One region of the Massilia sp. LjRoot122 genome, then DNA from elsewhere that is predicted to be linked to it. Evidence: predicted binding sites of a transcription regulator. Region 1 holds the regulator's gene; each other region holds the start of a gene.
The links. Region 1 encodes FNR, which switches genes on or off when oxygen is low (the NO sensors DNR and NnrR bind a similar motif). Its sites were predicted from a motif close to TTGATNNNNATCAA; they were not measured.
Positions count from the first base shown of each region.

Region 2: the regulator FNR is predicted to act here: its motif matches at 1,540-1,553, upstream of ACSQ25_RS14865 (universal stress protein).
Region 3: the regulator FNR is predicted to act here: its motif matches at 1,994-2,007, upstream of ACSQ25_RS14885 (cation-translocating P-type ATPase).
Region 4: the regulator FNR is predicted to act here: its motif matches at 1,261-1,274, upstream of ACSQ25_RS19505 (carbohydrate kinase).

Region 1 covers NZ_CAXUPB020000001.1:2,208,911-2,213,723, reverse strand. The annotation lists gene ACSQ25_RS09745 (hypothetical protein) at 195-1,847, shown strand; gene fnr (fumarate/nitrate reduction transcriptional regulator Fnr) at 1,944-2,696, shown strand; gene ACSQ25_RS09735 (helix-turn-helix domain-containing protein) at 2,707-3,462, shown strand; gene ACSQ25_RS09730 (DMT family transporter) at 3,523-4,449, shown strand; gene ACSQ25_RS09725 (hypothetical protein) at 4,342-4,813, opposite strand, start outside.
Region 2 covers NZ_CAXUPB020000001.1:3,415,153-3,419,965, reverse strand. The annotation lists gene ACSQ25_RS14870 (NAD(P)-dependent alcohol dehydrogenase) at 1-810, shown strand, start outside; gene ACSQ25_RS14865 (universal stress protein) at 880-1,365, opposite strand; gene ACSQ25_RS14860 (PEP-CTERM sorting domain-containing protein) at 1,756-2,826, shown strand; gene ACSQ25_RS14855 (PEP-CTERM sorting domain-containing protein) at 2,859-3,530, shown strand; gene ACSQ25_RS14850 (2-hydroxyacid dehydrogenase) at 3,666-4,661, opposite strand.
Region 3 covers NZ_CAXUPB020000001.1:3,422,288-3,427,100, forward strand. The annotation lists gene ACSQ25_RS14885 (cation-translocating P-type ATPase) at 1-1,871, opposite strand, end outside; gene ACSQ25_RS14890 (helix-turn-helix domain-containing protein) at 2,154-2,930, shown strand; gene ACSQ25_RS14895 (GGDEF domain-containing protein) at 2,915-4,012, opposite strand; gene ACSQ25_RS14900 (universal stress protein) at 4,097-4,597, opposite strand; gene ACSQ25_RS14905 (universal stress protein) at 4,627-4,813, opposite strand, start outside.
Region 4 covers NZ_CAXUPB020000001.1:4,461,360-4,466,172, forward strand. The annotation lists gene ACSQ25_RS19495 (phosphopentomutase) at 1-194, opposite strand, end outside; gene xapA (xanthosine phosphorylase) at 212-1,054, opposite strand; gene ACSQ25_RS19505 (carbohydrate kinase) at 1,324-2,433, shown strand; gene ACSQ25_RS19510 (pseudouridine-5'-phosphate glycosidase) at 2,436-3,344, shown strand; gene ACSQ25_RS19515 (LysR family transcriptional regulator) at 3,355-4,272, shown strand; gene ACSQ25_RS19520 (hypothetical protein) at 4,259-4,468, opposite strand; gene ACSQ25_RS19525 (hypothetical protein) at 4,674-4,813, shown strand, end outside.

The DNA of each region.
Region 1 (4,813 bases):
ACGCTTGGCGGTGTCGAATTGATACGCGATGCGGTCTTTCCAGCTCGAACGTTTCTCTCCGTCAGAAAACCAGAGGTCACTGATCCATATTAATGACGTGTCAGATCGGTCCAGCCGGCCCGAACCACTCGTCTATATTGGCTGACGATTCGCCCCCCCCGATCATCCATCCCTGAGCACACGAGGAGAACGACATGGCACCAAATGACCGTCTTGACCCCGAGGCCCTGGTCCTCGACCGGCCCCGTACCCCGGACCAGCCTGCCGGTTCCTCGGACCTCCGCGGCCCCTGGGCCGAAGCCGAGGCCCAGGTCGAGGAAGGCGGGCTGCAGCCCGCCCTGAGCGGAACGGGTTTCACCTACCGGCACGACTGGGGGGCGCGGCGCGGCGAATGGCTGCTGCGGCTCAACTGGAATGCCATCCAGCCCGGTTCGCGGGTGTTCGTGGCGATCGGCGAAGGCGTGCCGGGCGGGCCGCCGGCCGGCAAGTTCATCGGTGCGGCGCGCTACACGGTGCACAACGTGGCCCCGCGCTGGAACGGCGTCGACGTCTGGATCAACATCGAGTGGAGCTCGGACATCTCGCTCTACGTCGACTACCTGATCGTCAACCCGCCCGTGGCGCCCCCGGCCCCGCGCACGGTCGCGGTCACGGTGCACCGCCACAGCAGCGTTGCCCTGAGCGAAGCCGACGCCGACCGGATCCTGGCCGACATGGGCACGATCCTCCAGAACGACGACACCGGACCGGACGTCGCGACCCCGGTCCGCTTCGTGCGCAACGGCGAGGTCAGGGTGCTGCCGGCGACGGTCCCGGGAACCATCCAGACCTCGGCCGACCTCACCGCGCTGCTGAGCGCGGGCAGCGGGATCAAGATCGTGCAGGCGATCCGCTGGTGCGGTGGCCCCGGCGACAGCATCATCGGCTGCGCCCCGGTCGGCAGCGCCTCGGTCAACGTGGCAGCGGTGCGCTTCACCGCCAACCAGGAAGGCCTCATCTGGGTGCACGAATACGGCCACAACTGCGGCCTCGGCCACCGCACCGACGACCCGCGCGCGGTCATGTACCCGTCCGTCGGCACCGACCACAATGTGGTCAATGCCGCGGAGTCGGCAGCCTACCTGGCGGGCCCGCTCACCATCACCGACAATGTCATGCCCGCCGGCGGCTGCTCCTGCGGCGCGGGCGGCCTGCAGCTACCCGCCGACGTGCGCGACTTCGTGTCCCGGCACTGGGTCGAGGGCGTGCCCTGGGAGCTGGCCTCGCAATACGGCGAGAAGGACGCCCGCCTGCTGCTGGACTGGCTGGTGCAGGAACCCCAACAGCACGAGGAGTTCCTGACCCAGATCGTGGCCACCCTCGGCTACATCGGCAGCGAGATCGCGGTCCAGCCGCTGATCGACTTCGTCCAGGGACCCGGCACTGGCCGGGCGGTATTCAATGCGAAGAACACCGCCCTGCTCCGGCTGGGTGACCTGGCCAACCGCTCCGGCAGCCAGGCCGCGCTCGACTTCCTGGTGCGGGTCGCGGGCGACATGGGCCTGGCCCGCGCGCTGGCGGCACCCCAGGCATCCGCCGAGGCGGCCGAGGCGGCCAAGGGCCGGGACGTGGTGGCGCCGACCCTCGACACCCTGGCGGCCGAGCTGGCCGTGGCCGCGACCTTCGGGCTGGCGCTGGCCGGCACGGCGCAGTCGCAGCAGACCGTCGAAGCGCTCAGGGGGGATGCCGACGCCTTCGCCACCGTGAACCAGGCGGCGCTGGAGGCGGCCGGGATCGCCTCGACGGTGCGCGCCAAGGGCCGGCACGCGTACTACAAGATGAAGGCGGAACACCGGCATCAGCTGTAATCGACCTGCCCTCTGGAAAATGAAAACCGGGATGCAGACCAGCCGTCTATAATGGCTGCGTCAGCATTTCGGTTTTTTTTCGCCATGAACCAACCCATGTCGCTTCCGGGCGAAGCGCCGGTCAGCATCCAGGCCCTCAAGACCAGCTGCGGCGCCTGCAGCATGCACCAGCTGTGCCTGCCGATGGGGCTCGAGGATGCCGACATCAACCGCCTCGACCAGATCATCGGCCGCCGCCGCCGCCTCGCGCGCGACGAGCGCCTGTACGCCATGGGCGAGCCCTTCCGCAACCTGTACGCGGTGCGCTTCGGGCATTTCAAGACCTACCAGGTGAACGCGGCCGGAGAAGCCCAGATCACGGGTTTCCAGATGGCCGGCGAACTGCTGGGCATGGACGCGATCAGCGGTACCCACCATTGCGACGCCGTGGCGCTCGAGGACAGCGAGGTCTGCGAGATCCCCTTCACGCGCCTGGAAGAGCTGTTCGGCCAGGTGCCGGCCCTGCTGCGCCACTTCCACCGCATCATGAGCCAGGAAATCACGCGCGAGCAGAACGTCATGCTGCTGCTCGGCAATATGCGGGCGGAGCAGCGCTTCGCGGTGTTCCTGGTCAACCTGTCGGCCCGTTATGCCGCACGCGGCTATTCGCCGAACAGTTTCCAGCTGCGCATGTCGCGCGAAGACATCGGCAACTACCTCGGCCTGACCATCGAAAGCATCAGCCGCCTGCTGTCGCGCTTCAAGAAGCAGGGCTGGCTGCAGGTCGACAAGCGCGAAGTCACCCTGCTCGACCCGGTCAAGCTCAAGGCGCTGGCGGCCGGTACCGACGTCTGCAGCCCGATGGGCTAGTGTTGCCGAGATGGCCGCGCCCCTGCTCGACCTGCACCTGCGCAGCTATGGCGAGACGCGCTTCTCGGACCGCCATGCCTACGCCCAGCTGGTGCTGCCCGTCAGCGGCGAGGTCGCGCTCGAGATCGAAGGACGCCAGGGACGGCTCGATCCGCTGCATGCCGCGCTGGTGGCGCCCGGCGCCTGGCATTCGCAGTGCAGCCCCGTCGCCAACCAATCCCTGATCCTCGACGTGGGCGCGGCCAGCTTCGAACAGGGACCGTGGCAGCGGCTGCTGGAGCGCCCCTTCACCGCCATCGGTCCCGCTGCCCGCAAGCTGGTCGAATTCATGGGCATCATGGCCGCCACCCAGCCGCCTGCCCCATCGGTGCTGCAGGGCTGGACGCCGCTGCTGCTCGACACCCTCACGCTGGGAACACCGCGGCCGGCATCGCGCCTGGCCGCCCTGCTCGCCCGCATCGAGGCCGAACCCGGCCTACCCTGGACCACCGAGGAGATGGCGCGCACGGTGGGCGTCAGCACCAGCCGCCTGCACGCCCTGTTCCGCCTCGAACACGACACCACGCCCCATGACTGGCTGCTGGCCTGCCGGCTGCGGCGCGCCTGCGAGTGGCTGGCCGGTACCGGGCAAGCAGTGGCCGCGATCGCGCTGGCCGCCGGGTTCTCGGAGCAGAGCGCCCTGACCCGCGCGATGCGCCGGGCGATGGACACCACGCCGGCCGCCTATCGGCGCCGACATCGAGAGAACCCGTCAAAACCGCAGTAGCGACGGTCAAGAAACGCGCAGAGGCTCCATCGACAATCTCCGTTCAAAGGAGATCACTCGATGTTTACGCAGATTCAAACCAGCTCCGGCAGTTCGCAACTCGGCATCGGCGCCGGCATCGCCGCCGGCGCCTTCTGGGGCCTGGTCTTCCTCGCGCCCGTGTTGACGCCCGGCTTTTCGCCCCTGCAGCTGTCGGCCGGCCGCTACCTCGCCTACGGCATCGTCGCTGCGGTTCTGATCGCACCCGCCTGGAGGCGCCTCAGGCGCAGCCTGGGCTGGCGCGACTGGCGCGGCCTGGCCTGGCTCAGCCTGACCGGCAACATCGTGTATTACCTGTTCCTGGCCCAGGCCGTGCAATCGGGCGGGGTGGCCATGACCTCGATCGTGATCGGCCTGCTGCCGCTCACCGTCACGCTGGCGGGCATGCGCGAACACGGCGCGCTGCCGCTGCGGCGCCTGGCGCCCTCCCTGGTGCTGGGCGGCGCCGGGCTGGCCTGCATCAGCCGGGATTCCCTGGCCTCGGTGGAAGGCGGATCCGTGCTCGGCCTGCTGTGCGCGATCGGCGCCCTGCTGTCCTGGACCATCTATGCGGTCGTCAACCGGCGCTGGCTGGCGCGGCTCGAGGGCATCTCGGGACAGGAATGGAGCCTGCTGGTGGGCGTCATGACCGGCGCCCAGGCGCTGCTGCTGGTGCTGCCCGCCTTGCAAGCGAATGGCGCATCGCATACCACAAGCGAATGGCTGCAATTCCTCGGCGTCGTGACGGCGGTGGCGATCTTCTGCTCCGTCGTCGGCAACGCGCTGTGGAACTTCGCCAGCCGCGCGCTGCCGATGGCGCTGATGGGACAGATGATCGTTTTCGAAACCGTGTTCGCCTCGCTATATGGTTTCCTGTGGGAGGGGCGCTGGCCGAACGGCCTCGAGGCCGCCGCGCTGGCGCTGCTGGTCGCCGGCGTCGTCTCCTGCGCCGCCGCTCACCGGAAGTAAGGGGCCGGCCCGGCGCGCCAGGTGGGCGGTCCAGGCCCCGATGAAGTCGGCGCGCAGGCGCAGGAATTCCCCGATGTCGGCGAACTTCGGGTGCTTCTGGCGTACCAGGTAGGCGGTGACGATCACCTCGCGCCCCGGGACGAAGAAATGGATCTGGCTGATGGTGGCGCTGGTCAGGCCGATCACGTTCTCGGTATAGGCCACGACTTCGATGCCGTCCCGGCTGAGCTGCTCGAATTCGATTGGCTCCTTCCCGGCCGGCAGCAGCTGCCCGACTTTCGCGCGGATCTCCGGATGGGCGGCGAGGTGGGCGGCGACGCGCTCCTTCTTGCGCCGGAACTCGTGGCTGATCGCGTCGATGACG
Region 2 (4,813 bases), 1.2 Mb from region 1:
GTGGTAGTCGGCGCGATTACTCCTTGCGGACAATGTCATTCCTGCCTGGAGGCACATCAATCGCAATGTGGTGGCCATGCCATGGGAGGGTGGCGGTTCGGGAACACGATCGATGGCTGCCAGGCGGAATTTGTACGGGTACCGTTTGCTATGGCCAACCTGGCGCCGATACCGGATGAGCTGAGTGACGAACAGGTACTGATGTGTCCCGATATCATGAGCACCGGTTTCGGCGGCGCAGAGAATGGCGCGATTCGGATCGGCGACACCGTGGCTGTCTTCGCCCAAGGTCCGATCGGCCTGTGCGCCACAGCTGGTGCGCGTCTGCGCGGCGCCAGCCGGATCATTGCGATCGACACCGTACCCGCTCGTCTCGAGATGGCCAAGCGCCTGGGCGCCGACCATGTCGTCGATTTCCGCACGACCGATCCGGTGCAGGTGATCCTCGACTATACCGACGGTCAAGGCGCCGATGTTACGATCGAAGCACTGGGTACCCAACAGACCTTCGAAAGTTGTCTGCGCGCCCTGCGTCCGGGCGGCACGCTTTCGAGCCTGGGTGTCTATTCTGGCAAGTTGCACTTGCCGCTCGATGCGTTCGCTGCGGGGCTAGGCGACCATAAGCTCGTCACCACGTTGTGCCCTGGCGGCAAGCACCGGATGCGTCGTCTCATAAACATCGTGGCATCGGGAAGAATCGATCTGCGGCCTCTGGTGACCCATCGCTTCCCGCTCGAGAAGATTGAAGAAGCCTACGAGCTGTTCGCTAACCAGCGCGACGGTGTACTGAAGGTGGCGATCTTGCCCTGATAGAAATCTGGCATAAGCTCGGTGCATGTCAAAATGTCGTTCATGCGTCAGCCTCGCAGCGACAGAAGTTCATGCCAGATGGGCTTCCGGGAAATCTGGTGGCGCTGCATCCCGTGGGTCACGCAACAACAAAACCGGAATTGCAGAGTTTGCGAGGACGTGCTGCGCGACGCTGCCGGCAAAGAGCTTGTTTGCGTCGTTGGGTCCGTGCGTTCCCATGACAATCAGGTCACAGCCGTACTCTTCCGCCACCCGAATGATCTCTGGACCTGGCGCAGAAGACAGCGGAGTAAGCGCCTCACAATCCACGTGGCTGGCCTGAGCAATGCGCGCTACCGTGTCGACATGAGCGCGAGCAGCTTTACGAGCGCGTATCAACTCCGCCTGCGCATCGGGCACTTCTGCGGCTTCGTCCCGCATTGAGAAATACGGTTGCGCAACCGACACCGCGACGATGCGCCCTGCGCCGGAGCGTGCGAGCTCGATGCCCATTTGTGCAGCCCGGACCGCCAAGTCCGAGCCATCGGTAGCAATGCAAATTCGTTCGAGGAACATGATTGTCAATCAGTGGCTAAGCAGAGCACAGCATTACCATTTCGCGCACACAGCGGTTTGACCATTGTCAAAAACGAAGCAGATTCTGCGTGGCGGAATGGTGGCGCCTTTTGCGGTCAGAAGCGGACCTCAGCGGTCCACACTAAGCCAAATAGAGACCGGTCAATAAGTTATTTGATCTGACTCAAAAATAGATGAAGTTTGATAGGAGACTACGCAAAATACCGAATGGCCGAAGCCCGCGAGCGCGGGACCGCAGTAAGATTGTCGAACCCACTTGCTGCATGCCGCCGCTGGACAGCACCGGGCACCACGGCGCCTGCAATCGACGCCAAAAGTGAAAGCCCGTCCGTTGCGGCGGCCTGATGCACAGATGATGGAGGACGCAGCATGCGACGATTTTTTCCTGCCTTGGCAGTTGCTGTGCTCGCACTGCCACACATGGCGGCAACGGCAGCACCCGCATATGTTCCGTACACGGTCGTCAGCGGGAAATATGCTTCAGCAGTTGCCTTGAACGACAAGGCACACTATGCAGTGAACAGTTCTCCACCCGATGTACCGTTTCAGGTCGCATCCATTTCGGATGGACTGTCCAGCTTCAATATTGGACACATAGGCGGTTCCACGACGCGCATCCGTTCGCTCAACAATCATGGCGATGCCGTGGGAGAGGGCACGACGCACGAGGGCGCCCTCCAGTCCTTTCTTTATTCCGATGGGCAGATGCGCAACCTGACGGTGGCCTACGGGCTTCGCGCGGCTTCTGCGATAAACGACGCCGGAACCATCACCGGGCAAAGCGCAGACAACCGTGCAATGACGATCAGGGACGGTAAGGCCGAGGTCTTCGGCCCTCCGAATAGTACGGCGGACGCCATCAACGACAGGGATGACGTGCTGGTCGGCTATGCGCCGGAAGGCTTCGGTACCCGTACCGCGATATACAGTCGTGTCCTCGGAACACTGGAGCTCCTTCCATTGCTCGGCGGCCCGCACTTGGTCGGGACCGCTATCAGCAACGACGGCTGGGCGACCGGATATGGCTTTACCGGCGATAATCGGGTACATGCCTTCCTGTACGATGGAGCAGGGATGCTCGACCTGACCCCATCGGCCGGGAGTAGCACTGCCTACGACATCAATAACTTGAATCATATCGTCGGCAGCATGGACAATCGGGCCTTCTGGTACGGCGGTGGCGTCCTCGTTGACCTGAATACACTCATCGATCCGGAAGCGGATATCCTGCTCACGGCGGCCATCGCCATCAATGACCATGATCAAATCCTCGCGAAAGGATGTGACCGGGCAGGTGTATTTTGCTATGACACCGTCTTATTGAACAGTGTCACTGCAATCCCGGAGCCAGAGACGTACCTGATGCTGGTAGCTGGTCTGGCATTTCTGGCCGCGCGAAGACTGGCCGCCATCGTTCGGTGGCACCGATTGTCGTCATGATACGCGCGCATCTGGACAAGCCGGAGACCTTCATGTCCATCTCTATCAAACGCAACTGTCTGCTGTTGCTGGCGCTACCGGGCATTGCCTTGGCCGATCCGATGCCGGTGACAACGCATTCGGTCGGCACCAGCCATATCGATAACACCGTCCTGAGCGTGCTCGGTCTCGCCAATCTGACCACGACCACGCCGCTGCCCTTTGAGTTGACGCTCACTTCGACATTCGACCCTGATACGATTCCGTCGTTCTGGGCTTTCAATGATGGTGGTGAGGTCACGATTGACTTTCGCATAGGTAGCCAGGCCTACCGCTACGCAGGCAGCGCTACCAGTTCTGTGAATGTCTATAACCAGTCCCCCACTACCTACGCATATAGCCATTACATCTGGTTCGACAAGCAAGGCCCGTCCGAGGCAAGCTATACGGTCCGCTTCTCACATACCCTGTATTACCTGCCGGGTAGTCTTGGACTCAGCGACCCGCTTATGCCATTTCGCGCTGACGAGAAGGATGGCCTATACGGTTATTACACCATTGACGCGGTTCCAACCGATCCTGATGTGCCACTCAGTTGGCAGATGTCATCGTCCAACACCAATGCTGCACTCTCTGTACAGGTTGGAGTCGTGCCGGAACCTGCATCGTTCGCCCTGCTGGCGGCGGGTCTTTTGACCCTCGGTTTGCGCCGGATTTCGGGGTGACTGGTTGTAGCAGCGCGACTGGCACCAACCCAGCGTTGTGACGCTCGCCGTTTAGTATCGAAGCCTTGCGCATTTCCGCAGGCATTGGCTCATCTCCTTTTCGAGCATGGGAGAAGCCGTCGCTTGGGGTAAGGCTTACTCGATAGAGACCTCGTTGACAAGTTTTTCGCCGCGTTCGAAGGCGCTTATGCTGTCGATCGTCGTCTGCATGATCTGCCCGATCGCTTCGACCGTAAAGAAGGCCTGGTGGCCGGTGACGATCACGTTTGGGAAGGACACGAGGCGTTGGATAACGTCGTCGCAAATAATCTTCGAGGACAGGTCCTGGAAGAACAGGCTGGCTTCCTGTTCGTAGACGTCGATCGCCAGCCCGCCGAGCTGCCCGCTCTTGAGCGCAGCAATGGCGGCCTCGGTATCGACCAGGCCACCCCTGCTGGTGTTGATAAGGATGCAGCCGCGCTTCGCGCGGGCAAGGCTGTTCGCATTCACGATGTATTTGGTCGCGTCGGTGAGCGGGCAGTGCAGGGAGACCACGTCGCTTGACGACAGCAGTTCGTCAACCGGCACATAGCGCGCGCCGGCCGCTTCGAAGGTGGAATTGGGATGCGGGTCATGGCCGAGGACTGTGCAGCCGAAGCCCGTCATGATCCTGGCGAAAATGCTGCCGATCTTGCCGGTGCCGATGACTCCGACCGTCCTGCCGTGCAGGTCGACCCCCATCAGGCCGTCCAAGTCAAAATTGCCGTCGCGAGTACGGGCGCTGGCGCGGGCGATCTTGCGGTTTACCGCCAGCAGCAGGCCGACAGCGAATTCAGCCACGGAATAGGGCGAGTAATCGGTGACGCGTACCACGGCAATGCCGTGCCGTGCCGCCGCCGCGATATCAATCTGGTTGTAGCCGGTGGAGCGCGTTGCCACCATGCGGGTGCCTTGCTTCGCCAGTATATCCAACACCTCGGCATCGACACTGTCGTTGACGAAGACGCAAACAGCTTCGCATCCCTCGGCCAATACCGCACTGGCCGTTGTGAGGCGATCGTCGAAGAAGCGCAGTTCGTGGCCCGCGCGCTCGTTGGCCCGCGCCAGCATGGTTCTGTCGTAGCGCCGTGCGCTAAATACTGCCGTCTTCATATTCTCTCCCTCAGCGCACCTGTGTCGTTAGCACGATTACGCTTTGCTAAATTCGCTAATCCGCTAATCGCTGGCAGGTGACCTCGTGCGGAAGACCGTAAAAAATGCTGGTGTTTTTTCCATCTGTTGACCTAGTTCGCTGTACAGATGCG
Region 3 (4,813 bases), 1.2 Mb from region 1:
GCGAACCGGTCATCGAGAAGGGTCAACTCGGCCGCCTCGCGTGCCACGTCGGTACCGCGCCGCCCCATCGCGACGCCGACGTTGGCAGCGCGCAGGGCCGGTGCGTCGTTCACGCCATCCCCCGTCATGGCCACGACGGCGCCACCGCGCTGCAGCGCCTGCACGATGTCCAGCTTTTGCTGTGGCGCGATGCGCGCGCACACGTCCACGCCGTCGAGCCGGCGTGCCAGCGCCTCGCCATCCAGGGCCGCGATCTGGGCGCCGGTCAGCGTCTCGCCGGCGCCGATACCGGCCTGGCGTGCGATGGCGCGGGCGGTGTCGGGATGGTCGCCGGTGATCATCACGATGCGCAGGCCTGCGGCCCGGCACGCTGCTACGGCGTCGGGAATGTCTGCTCGCAAGGGATCGGCCAGTGCCACCAGCCCAAGCAGGTCGAGCCCCAGATCGGCGGGATCCTCCGGCCACGGTTGATGGGCGGCGGACGAGCGGGCCACCGCCAGCACCCGCAGCCCGGCGGCCGCCATCTCGGCGGCTGCCGCAAGAACCTCTTGCCGGACGGACGCGGCCGCGCAGCTTAGCGCCACCACCGTTTCGGGTGCGCCCTTGGCCGCCACCTGGACCGTGCCCTCACCACGATCCCATACATGCACCAGCGCCGGCCGCTGCGGAGTCAATCCGTATTCATGCTGCAATGACCAGCCGTCCGGTACGGCCCCGCGGTCGGGCAAGACGTCGGCTGCCAGGCGCCAGAATGCAGCCTCCATAGGATCGCTGCCCAGCGCGCGACTGGCCCGCAAGGCCTGCCTCAGAAGCTCCTGGTGCGGCGCCGGCATCGGCGCAGCCGATGTGGGATCGTATGCGGCACCGTCTCGCCACAGCCGGGCCACGGCCATGCGGTTCTCGGTCAGCGTGCCGGTCTTGTCGACGCACAGTACCGAAGTGGAGCCAAGGATTTCGATGGCGGACAAGCGGCGTGTCAGCACCTGGCTGCGCGCCAGGCGCCACGCCCCGATGGCGGGGAACACCGTGAGAATGACGGGGAACTCTTCGGGCAGCATCGACATCGACAAGGCGATACCGGCAAGCAGCGCCTGCACGAGCTCGCTGCCCCTGACCAGCAGCAGCCCGACCAGCAAGGCGCTCACCGCCCCGCCCAGCAGCGCAAAGCGGCGTGCCAGCCGCGCGGTTTCGCGCTGCAGGCGCCCGGGCGGCGCGGCAATTGCGCCAAGCGCCGCGCCGATACGCCCGATCTCGCTGCGCGCACCGGTGGCGCTGACCCGCGCCAGTCCGTGGCCCTGCACGACCAGCGTGCCGGAGTACGCCCATGGTTGGTCGGCGCCACCCGGGGCCGCCGGCTCACTTCCTTGCGGCGATGCCAGCTTGCCGACGGGGACGGATTCACCCGTCAACAGGGATTCGTCCACCATCAGGCCGGCCGCCTCCAGCAGCAGCGCATCGGCAGGTACGCGGTCACCCTCGCACAGTTCGATCAGGTCCCCTTCGACCAGGTCGCCAGCCGGAAGGCGTTGTGCCCTGCCGTCGCGCCATACCAGCGCGGTCGGCGAACTCAGGTCGCGCAGGGCTTGCAGCGCGCGTTCGGTGCGTCCCTCCTGGAACAGGGTCATGCAGAGCATCAGGACAACCATGCCGAGCAAAAACACGCCCTCGCGCGGCTCGCCCAGCAACAGGTAGAGAACGGCGGCGCCTGCCAGCAGCAGGTACATCGGCTCGCGTGCGGCGTCGGCGGCGATCCGCTGCCAGCGCCTGCCACCGGCGTCGGGCAGCCGGTTGGGGCCGTCCCGCGCCAGGCGCCGCGCGGCTTCGGCGCCGTCCAGGCCATGCGAAGAGGTTTCTGAAACGTCAGGCATCATCGAGACTCCAAAGCAAGCCCGGCATCAAAGAATCCTTGACCATTGCCCTCCCCGGTTTGCCCGCTTGCAGGCGAGCTTGCCCAACTCTAAGCCGACAGCAAGCCTGTTGTCTTGAAGTGCATTTGATCCAAATCAAAAATTAGCAAAAAACATAGATCGCGAACCTCATGCGCCGGCCTTACGCGGGGAGAGGCCGGGCGCACGGCGCCACATCCGCCTTGCCGGATCAGCCGCTTTGCCCGATACTGACCCATGAGCCGCTCCTGGCACATGGGAGGACATATGAACGACATGACGTTCCATGCCGAACCCTGCGCGCCGGTCGCGCCGCCCTCGATAGCGAGCTGTTCCCGCTGCGTTGCGCGCGACCTGTGTCTTCCATCGGGCACCGATGCGCGCGACATCCTTCGGCTCGACAAACTGATCGGCTACCGGCGACGCCTGGCCCGCGACGAGGTACTGTTCCGCAAGGACGATTCCTTTGCCATGATCTACGCGGTCCGCTTCGGCCACCTGAAGTCATCGCGGCCCGACCACCGGGGTCATCCGCATGTCACCGCTTTCTACATGGCCGGCGATCTCATGGGGCTCGACGCGATCTACGCCGGGCGGCACTCCTCGACCGCGATTGCGCTCGAAGACAGCGAAGTATGCGAGATCCCTTACAACAGATTCCAGGAAACGCTGCATCATTCCGCATCCTTGATGCAGCGCTTTCATTCCGCCTTGAGCCACGAGATCGTGCGCGAGCAGACGGCACTGCTGCATACGGACATGAGCGGAGCCGAACGCCTCGCCACCCTGCTGCTCGACCTGTCCGCACGCTACGCCGAGCGCGGCTATTCGGGACGACGGTTCCGCCTGCGCATGTCGCGCGCCGACATGGGCAACTACCTGGGATTGACGATCGAAAGCATCAGCCGCCTGCTGGGGCGTTTCCGTGACGAGCGGTGGATCGCCCTGGACAAGCGCGACATCGAATTGCTCGCCCCCGGACAGCTGGAAGCATTGATATCGGCTGCGCCCGGTGAGCCGGGCAGCAGTCAGGAGAAAGCCTGAGGCGGCGCCAGCACAGTACGGTTGCGGCCCTGTGACTTGGCCTGGTACAAGGCGGCATCGGCCGCGGCCAGCAGGGTAGCGAATTCCCCGTGTTCCTGGTGCAGGGCCGCGATGCCAATGCTGATGGTGCACCCGATCGTCCCATTCGGCGTGTCGTGCCGGATGGCGGCAACCGCGCGGCGCATCCGCTCGGCGCAGGCATAGGCATCCTCCTCGTTGGTTTCCGGCATGACACTGACAAACTCTTCACCGCCGATCCGTCCAAAGTAATCGCTGGCCCGCAACTGCGCCGCACACACCCGGCTGACCTCGCACAGCAGTGCATCGCCGGCGGGGTGCCCAAACGTGTCGTTCACCCGCTTGAAGTGGTCGATGTCGATCATGCAGATGGTCAGAGGCCGTCCATAACGCTTTGCCAGCGCCACGTCGTGGTTCGCCAGTTCGATCAGGTAGCCTCGTGCCAGAACACCGCTGAGGCTATCGTGATGGGCGGCAAATGCAAGGGCCCGTTCGGTGAGAAAGGCTGCACGGCGCCATCGCCCCTGCGACACCGCCATGGCTGCCATGAGTACGAGCGATACCAGGTAGACCAGCAGGCAGCCGATAAAGACGTGCTTCTGCAGCGCCGCGGCGCCAAGGATGGTAAACAGGAGAGACGGCAACAGGACCATCAGGAAAAGCCGGTGCAGGCGCGGCTCGACCAAGGCGAGGGGAAACATTACGCCGGTTATCGCCGGCAAGGCCAACACCAGTCCATCCGGCAGCGCCGCCGAGCTGAGGATCATCGCTCCCGTGTGCGTCACGTAGACCAGGCCGCCGCGCCACGCTACCGGGAACCGGGTACTCCAGGAGACATACCCGAGGCTGCCGACCAGCACGAGCGACAGGCGGAGCAGCGCGGTCGCGCCGGCCCACTCGGGAGCGATCCAGTAATCCCAGGCGCTGAACAGCACGACCGCAATGCCGAACACGAGGCCGAGGGTTGGAAGCATGGCCGACAGCATGCGGTCGAGCGCCACGCCGAATTCGCGTTCCTCCTCCGGCTCGAGCGTCCCAAGCAGGCGCCCACATGCGGCGTGCATGCGGCGCCATGGGCTAGCCGTCGCCTGGGCCGGGACGGCGGACATGGCAAACCAGTGCCTGGCGCGATGCATGCCGCCCCTGCCTCAGGCCGGCGCAGCGCTGGGGCATTCCCGCGCCAGCGCCTGCGCCTGCTCGCCAGGCAGCGCCGGCCGGAATACCATGACCGGGACGGGTGCGTAGGCGAGCACGGCCTGGGTCACGCTCCCGGCCAGCAAGCGGCTCAGCCCCCGACGTCCGTGTGAACCCATGGCGATCAGGTCGCAATCATACTCGCGCGCGGCCTCGACGATCGCCCTGGCGGGGTCCGGATCGATCCGGGTGACGGGACGGCATCCGACACCGCCGCGCCGGGCCCGTTCGGCCATGGCGCCGACGAAGCCATGGGCGTGCTCCTCCAGCACGTTGACCTGCTGGCCCGGGTCGAACACCATCGCACCCTCGATCGATGGCAGGACGGCCTCGGGGACCACGATGGACAACGCCACGATCTCGGCGCCGGTGGAGCGGGCCATCTCGATCGCGGCATCGGCCGCCAGCGCGGAGACGGGCGAGCCGTCGGTGGGTACCAGGATACGTTTGTACATGATGGGATGTCCTGACAAATAGCCGGCAGTTAACGATGCACCATGACTGGAATGGCGCTGTGCACCAGCACTTTCTGGGTTTCGCTGCCCAGCAACAGCCCCTTGATGCCGCGGCGGCCATGTGAAGCCATGACGATCAGGTCGCATGTCTGTTCGCGTGCGGTGGCGATGATGGCTTCATAGGGATCGTCAGAGACGAGCTGTACGACAGTGCAA
Region 4 (4,813 bases), 2.3 Mb from region 1:
TCGCCGCTGGCCTTGTGCGCGGCGGCCGCCAGGCCGAGGCGCTCGAGGTTGGGCAGCGCCATCGGCTTGCCCTCTTTCGCTGCCCATGCGGCGATGTGGCCGAAGGTGTTGGCGCCTGCGTCGCCGTACTTGTCGGCATCGGGCAAGGCGCCCAGGCCGAACGAGTCAAGCAGGAGGATGAATGCGCGTGACATGGAATCTCGCTAGTTGATTAAGCGGCGCTGCGCGGGGTGGCGCCCAGGCGCTCGATGAAGGAATGGATCAGGGTGACCAGATCCTTGGCCGCGACCGCGGCGTACTTCAGGGTCTGCTCGTGCGACAGCGGGAACGGGGTCAGGCCTTCGGCCAGGTTGGTGATGGCCGAGATGCCGGCGACCTTCAGGCCGCAGTGGCGTGCCGAGATCACTTCCGGCACCACCGACATGCCGACCACGTCGGCGCCGAGCGCCTTGAAGGCGCGGATTTCGGCGGCGGTTTCGAAGTTCGGGCCCGGGCAGGCCAGGTACACGCCTTCGTTCAGGGTGATGCCCTTGCTTGCCGCGGTTTCCTTGATCATGGCGCGCAGTTCGGCGTCATAGGCATTGGCCATGCTGAAGAAGCGCGGGCCGAAGCGGTCGTCGTTCGGGCCGGCCATCGGGCTGCCCGGCAGCAGGTTGATGTGGTCGCTCAGGACCACGACGCTGCCCGCGTCCACTTCGGGACGCAGCGAGCCGGCGGCATTGGTCACCAGCAGCATCTCGCAGCCGATCAGCTTGAAGGTGCGCACGGCGGAGGTCATCACGGCCGCGCCATAGCCTTCGTAGAAGTGGCCGCGGCCCTTCATGCACACCACCGGCACGCCGGCCAGGGTACCCAGCACCAGTTCGCCCGCGTGGCCGTGCACGGTGCTGATCGGGAAGCCCGGCAGGTCGGCGTAGCTGATCGAGACCGCGTCAAGCATCTGCTCGGCCAGCACACCCAGGCCCGAGCCCAGGATCAGTGCGGCGCGCGGCGCGAAACCGGGTTTGCGGGCCTTGATGACTTCTGCTGCTTCAAATGGGGTGTTGCTGAACATGGTCGTCCTTGTGTACGAATCGGGGGAGTGGTGAGAAGGCTGGCAGGATTGTTGCTACAGAAGAGTGCACATATCAGCCGGAATATTATAACTATGCATGAGGGCCAATATGTATGGCAAATACCATTTTTCTTGGCGATTTATTGGTTTATAAAATAAATCAAACGGTGTATTGTTGACATGCGGATACAGCATCCGGATATGCTTTGACACCCGTCAAACATTTGTCTAGTATCGATGAACAATTGTTTAAACCAAGACCAACGACCGTGACCGAGCTGCCCAAGAAAGAACAGTTGTACGAGCTGATCCGCGCGAATCCCTTCATTTCGCAGCAGGACCTTGCGACCCAGCTGGGGCTGTCGCGCTCGGCCGTGGCCAACTACATCGCCACCCTGGTGCGCGAACGCCGCATCCTGGGGCGCGCCTACGTGCTGCCGGACCAGCGCCCGGTCCTGTGCATCGGCGCTTCCAACCTCGACCGCAAGCTGCGCAGCATCAGGAAACTCGCGCTCGGCACCTCGAATCCGGCCACCCAGGATGAATCCTTCGGCGGCGTGGCCCGCAACATCGCCGAGAACCTGGCGCGCCTGGGGGCGCCGGTGGCGCTGATCACGGCGGTCGGCAACGACGCTTCGGGCCGCGCCCTGCTGGCCCACGCCGAAGACGCCGGCATCGACACCCGCGGCGCCCTGCGCCTGGACGGCGTCAGCAGCGGCACCTATACCGCGGTGCTCGACCAGGACGGCGAGATGGTGGTGGCACTGGCCGACATGGCCCTCAACGACAGCCTGAGCCCGGCCTTCCTGGCGACGCGCCAGCAGCAGCGCGCCAGCGCCGCGCTGGTCGTCGCCGACCTGAATCTCCCGCTCGACAGCATCGCCGCCCTGCTCGCCGACACGGCGCGCGACGGTCTTGCGCTGGTGCTGGTGGCCGTGTCCGAACCAAAGATGGCGCGCCTGCCCGAGAACCTGTCCGGCCTGCGCCTCCTGATCCTGAACGAAGGCGAACTGGCGACCCGCGTCGGCCGTGCGCTGGACGGCGACGCCGCCATCGGCGCGGCCTGCCTCGAACTGCAGCGCCAGGGCGTGCAGGACCTGATCGTCACGCGCGGCGCCTGCGGCGTCATGTATACCTCCCCCGGCGGGGTGATGCGCCTGGACGCGCCGGCGGTCAATGTCGTCGACGTCACCGGCGCGGGCGATGCCTTCGCCGCCGCCGTGTGCTGGTCGCTGCACAGCGGCGAGACCGATCTCGGCCTGGCCTGCCGCCGCGGCCTGCAATTGTCCGCCATGACCATCGAGTGCGAGCAGACCGTCTGCCCGGCGCTCGAACCCGGCCATTTCGATGCCACCCCTCTTGATACCGTATTGGACTGAGCATGCAATCCTTCCTCCTGTTCTCGCCCGAAGTGGCGGCCGCGCGCGCTGCCGGCAAACCCGTCGTCGCGCTCGAATCGACCATCATCTCGCACGGCATGCCCTACCCGCAGAACGTGCAGACCGCGCGTGAAGTCGAACAGCTCATCCGCGACGCCGGCGCCGTGCCGGCCACCATCGCCATCATCGGCGGCAAGATCTGCGTCGGCCTGTCCGACGAGCAGCTCGAGCTGCTCGGCTCCTCGCCAGACGCGATGAAGGTCAGCCGCCGCGACCTGGCCTACGTGCTGTCGCAACAGCGCCTGGGCGCCACCACCGTGGCCGCGACCATGATCTGCGCCCGGCTGGCCGGCATCGAGGTCTTCGTCACCGGCGGCATCGGCGGCGTGCACCGCGGCGCCGAGACCAGCTTCGACATCTCGGCCGACCTGCAGGAACTCGCCCAGACCAGCGTGGCCGTGGTCTGCGCCGGCGTGAAGTCCATCCTCGACATCGGCCTGACCCTCGAATACCTGGAGACCCAGGGCGTGCCGGTGGTGAGCGTCGGCCAGCCCGGCTTCCCGGCCTTCTTCACCCGCGAGAGCGGCTTCAATGCCGACTTCCAGCTCGATACGCCCGAAGAACAGGCGGCCTTCATCCGCACCAAGTGGCAGCTCGGCCTGGCGGGCGGCGTGGTGGTCAGCAATCCGGTGCCGGCGGAATCCGCCATGCCGGGCGAGGAAATCGACGCCATCATCGCCCAGGCGCTGGGCGAAGCGGAGGCGCAGGGCGTGAAAGGCAAGGCGGTGACGCCCTTCCTGCTGGCGCGCATCAAGGAGCTCACGCAGGGCCGCAGCCTGGCAACCAACATCGCGCTGGTCAAGCACAACGCGCTGGTCGGCGCGCGCCTGGCCGTGGCCCTGAACGGCTGACCCGCGCACGATGTCGATCGACCTGAAACAGCTGCGCTACTTCCTGGCGGTGGCGGAAGAAAAGAGCTTCAGCCGCGCGGCCGAGCGCCTGCACATCTCGCAGCCGCCGCTGAGCCAGCAGATCATGAAGCTGGAGAGCGAACTCGGAGTGCGCCTGTTCACCCGCACCACGCGCAGCTTCGAGCTGACGGTGGCGGGCAAGGCCCTGATGAGCGAGGCGGCCGAGCTGCTGGGCAAGATGCGCATGACGATCGACACCATCCGCCAGATCGACCGCGGCGAAGTGGGCCGCCTGCGCGTGGGCATCGTCGGCTCGGCCATGTGGGGTCCGATCCCGGCCCTGCTCGAACAGTTCCAGAGTCAATATCCGCGCGTGACCTGGACCATCCACGAGCTCGGCCCGAACGACCAGTGGGAAGCGCTGCGTGCGAAGCAGATCGACGTGGGTTTCTGGCGCGAGCCGCGCATCGAGCAGGACGTGCTGAAGCAGGCCAAGCTGCGCCAGGACCTGTGCTCGCGCGAGAACGTGTGCGTGGCGATCAACGAGAAGCATCCGCTGGCCCAGAACGACGCCATCGAACTGATGGACATCGCGGACGAGCCGATGCTGACCCTGCACCTGGACCAGTCGGCCGAGCCGCGCTACCTGATCCAGTGCTGCGTCAATGCCGGCTTCCAGCCGACCATCTTCCAGGAAGCGGCCGAGCCGCAAACCCTGCTGGCCATGGTCGGTGCCGGCCTGGGCGTGGCGCTGCTGCCCCAGACGACCAGCCGGATCGGCTGGCCGGGCGTGCGCTTCCTGCCGATCAGGACCAACCCGCCTTCGGCGAATCTCTACATCAGCTATCCGGTGGAGGGCGATGCGCCGGTGGTGCGCGCCTTCCTGAACATCCTGTTCCCAGAGGGAGAGGTCCTTACTGGCGCTTGAGCTCGACCGCCACCGTGCTGAGCGAGGCGATCTGGTGGCGCCGGTCGGCCGGGCGGGTCAGCACCCGCATCGTGGTGTCGAGCGGAACGCCCATCTTCGCCAGTTCGGTCGCGGCATGGGGCCGGCCTTCGCTGGCCGCTTCGTGGATGGCGGCATCGATGAGCAGTGCAGTCTTGTAGTCGTTTCGTCGGTCCATTGATTCATCCTAACATCCCTCAAGCTCGCACTCCAAGGCGCACGCCCTTCGAGAAAACCGATTGCAACACCCGTTTCGATTAATTTTGTGTAACGGGCAAGTTTTTCTTTGTTCTGCGTTACTTTGCGCACCGTTCTCGACGGCGCACTCGTGCAAACTCTTGTCAAAAGATGAATAACTTAAACCCTTTTACAAGGAGCACACCATGAAAAACACCGCCACCATTACCGCCCTGATGCTCGCCGTCGCCCTGACCGCCACCGGTTGCAAGAAGGCCGACGACAACCCGAACATGGGCCCGGCACAGGAAGCCGGCGCTGCAGTCGACAACGCCGCTGCCAACGC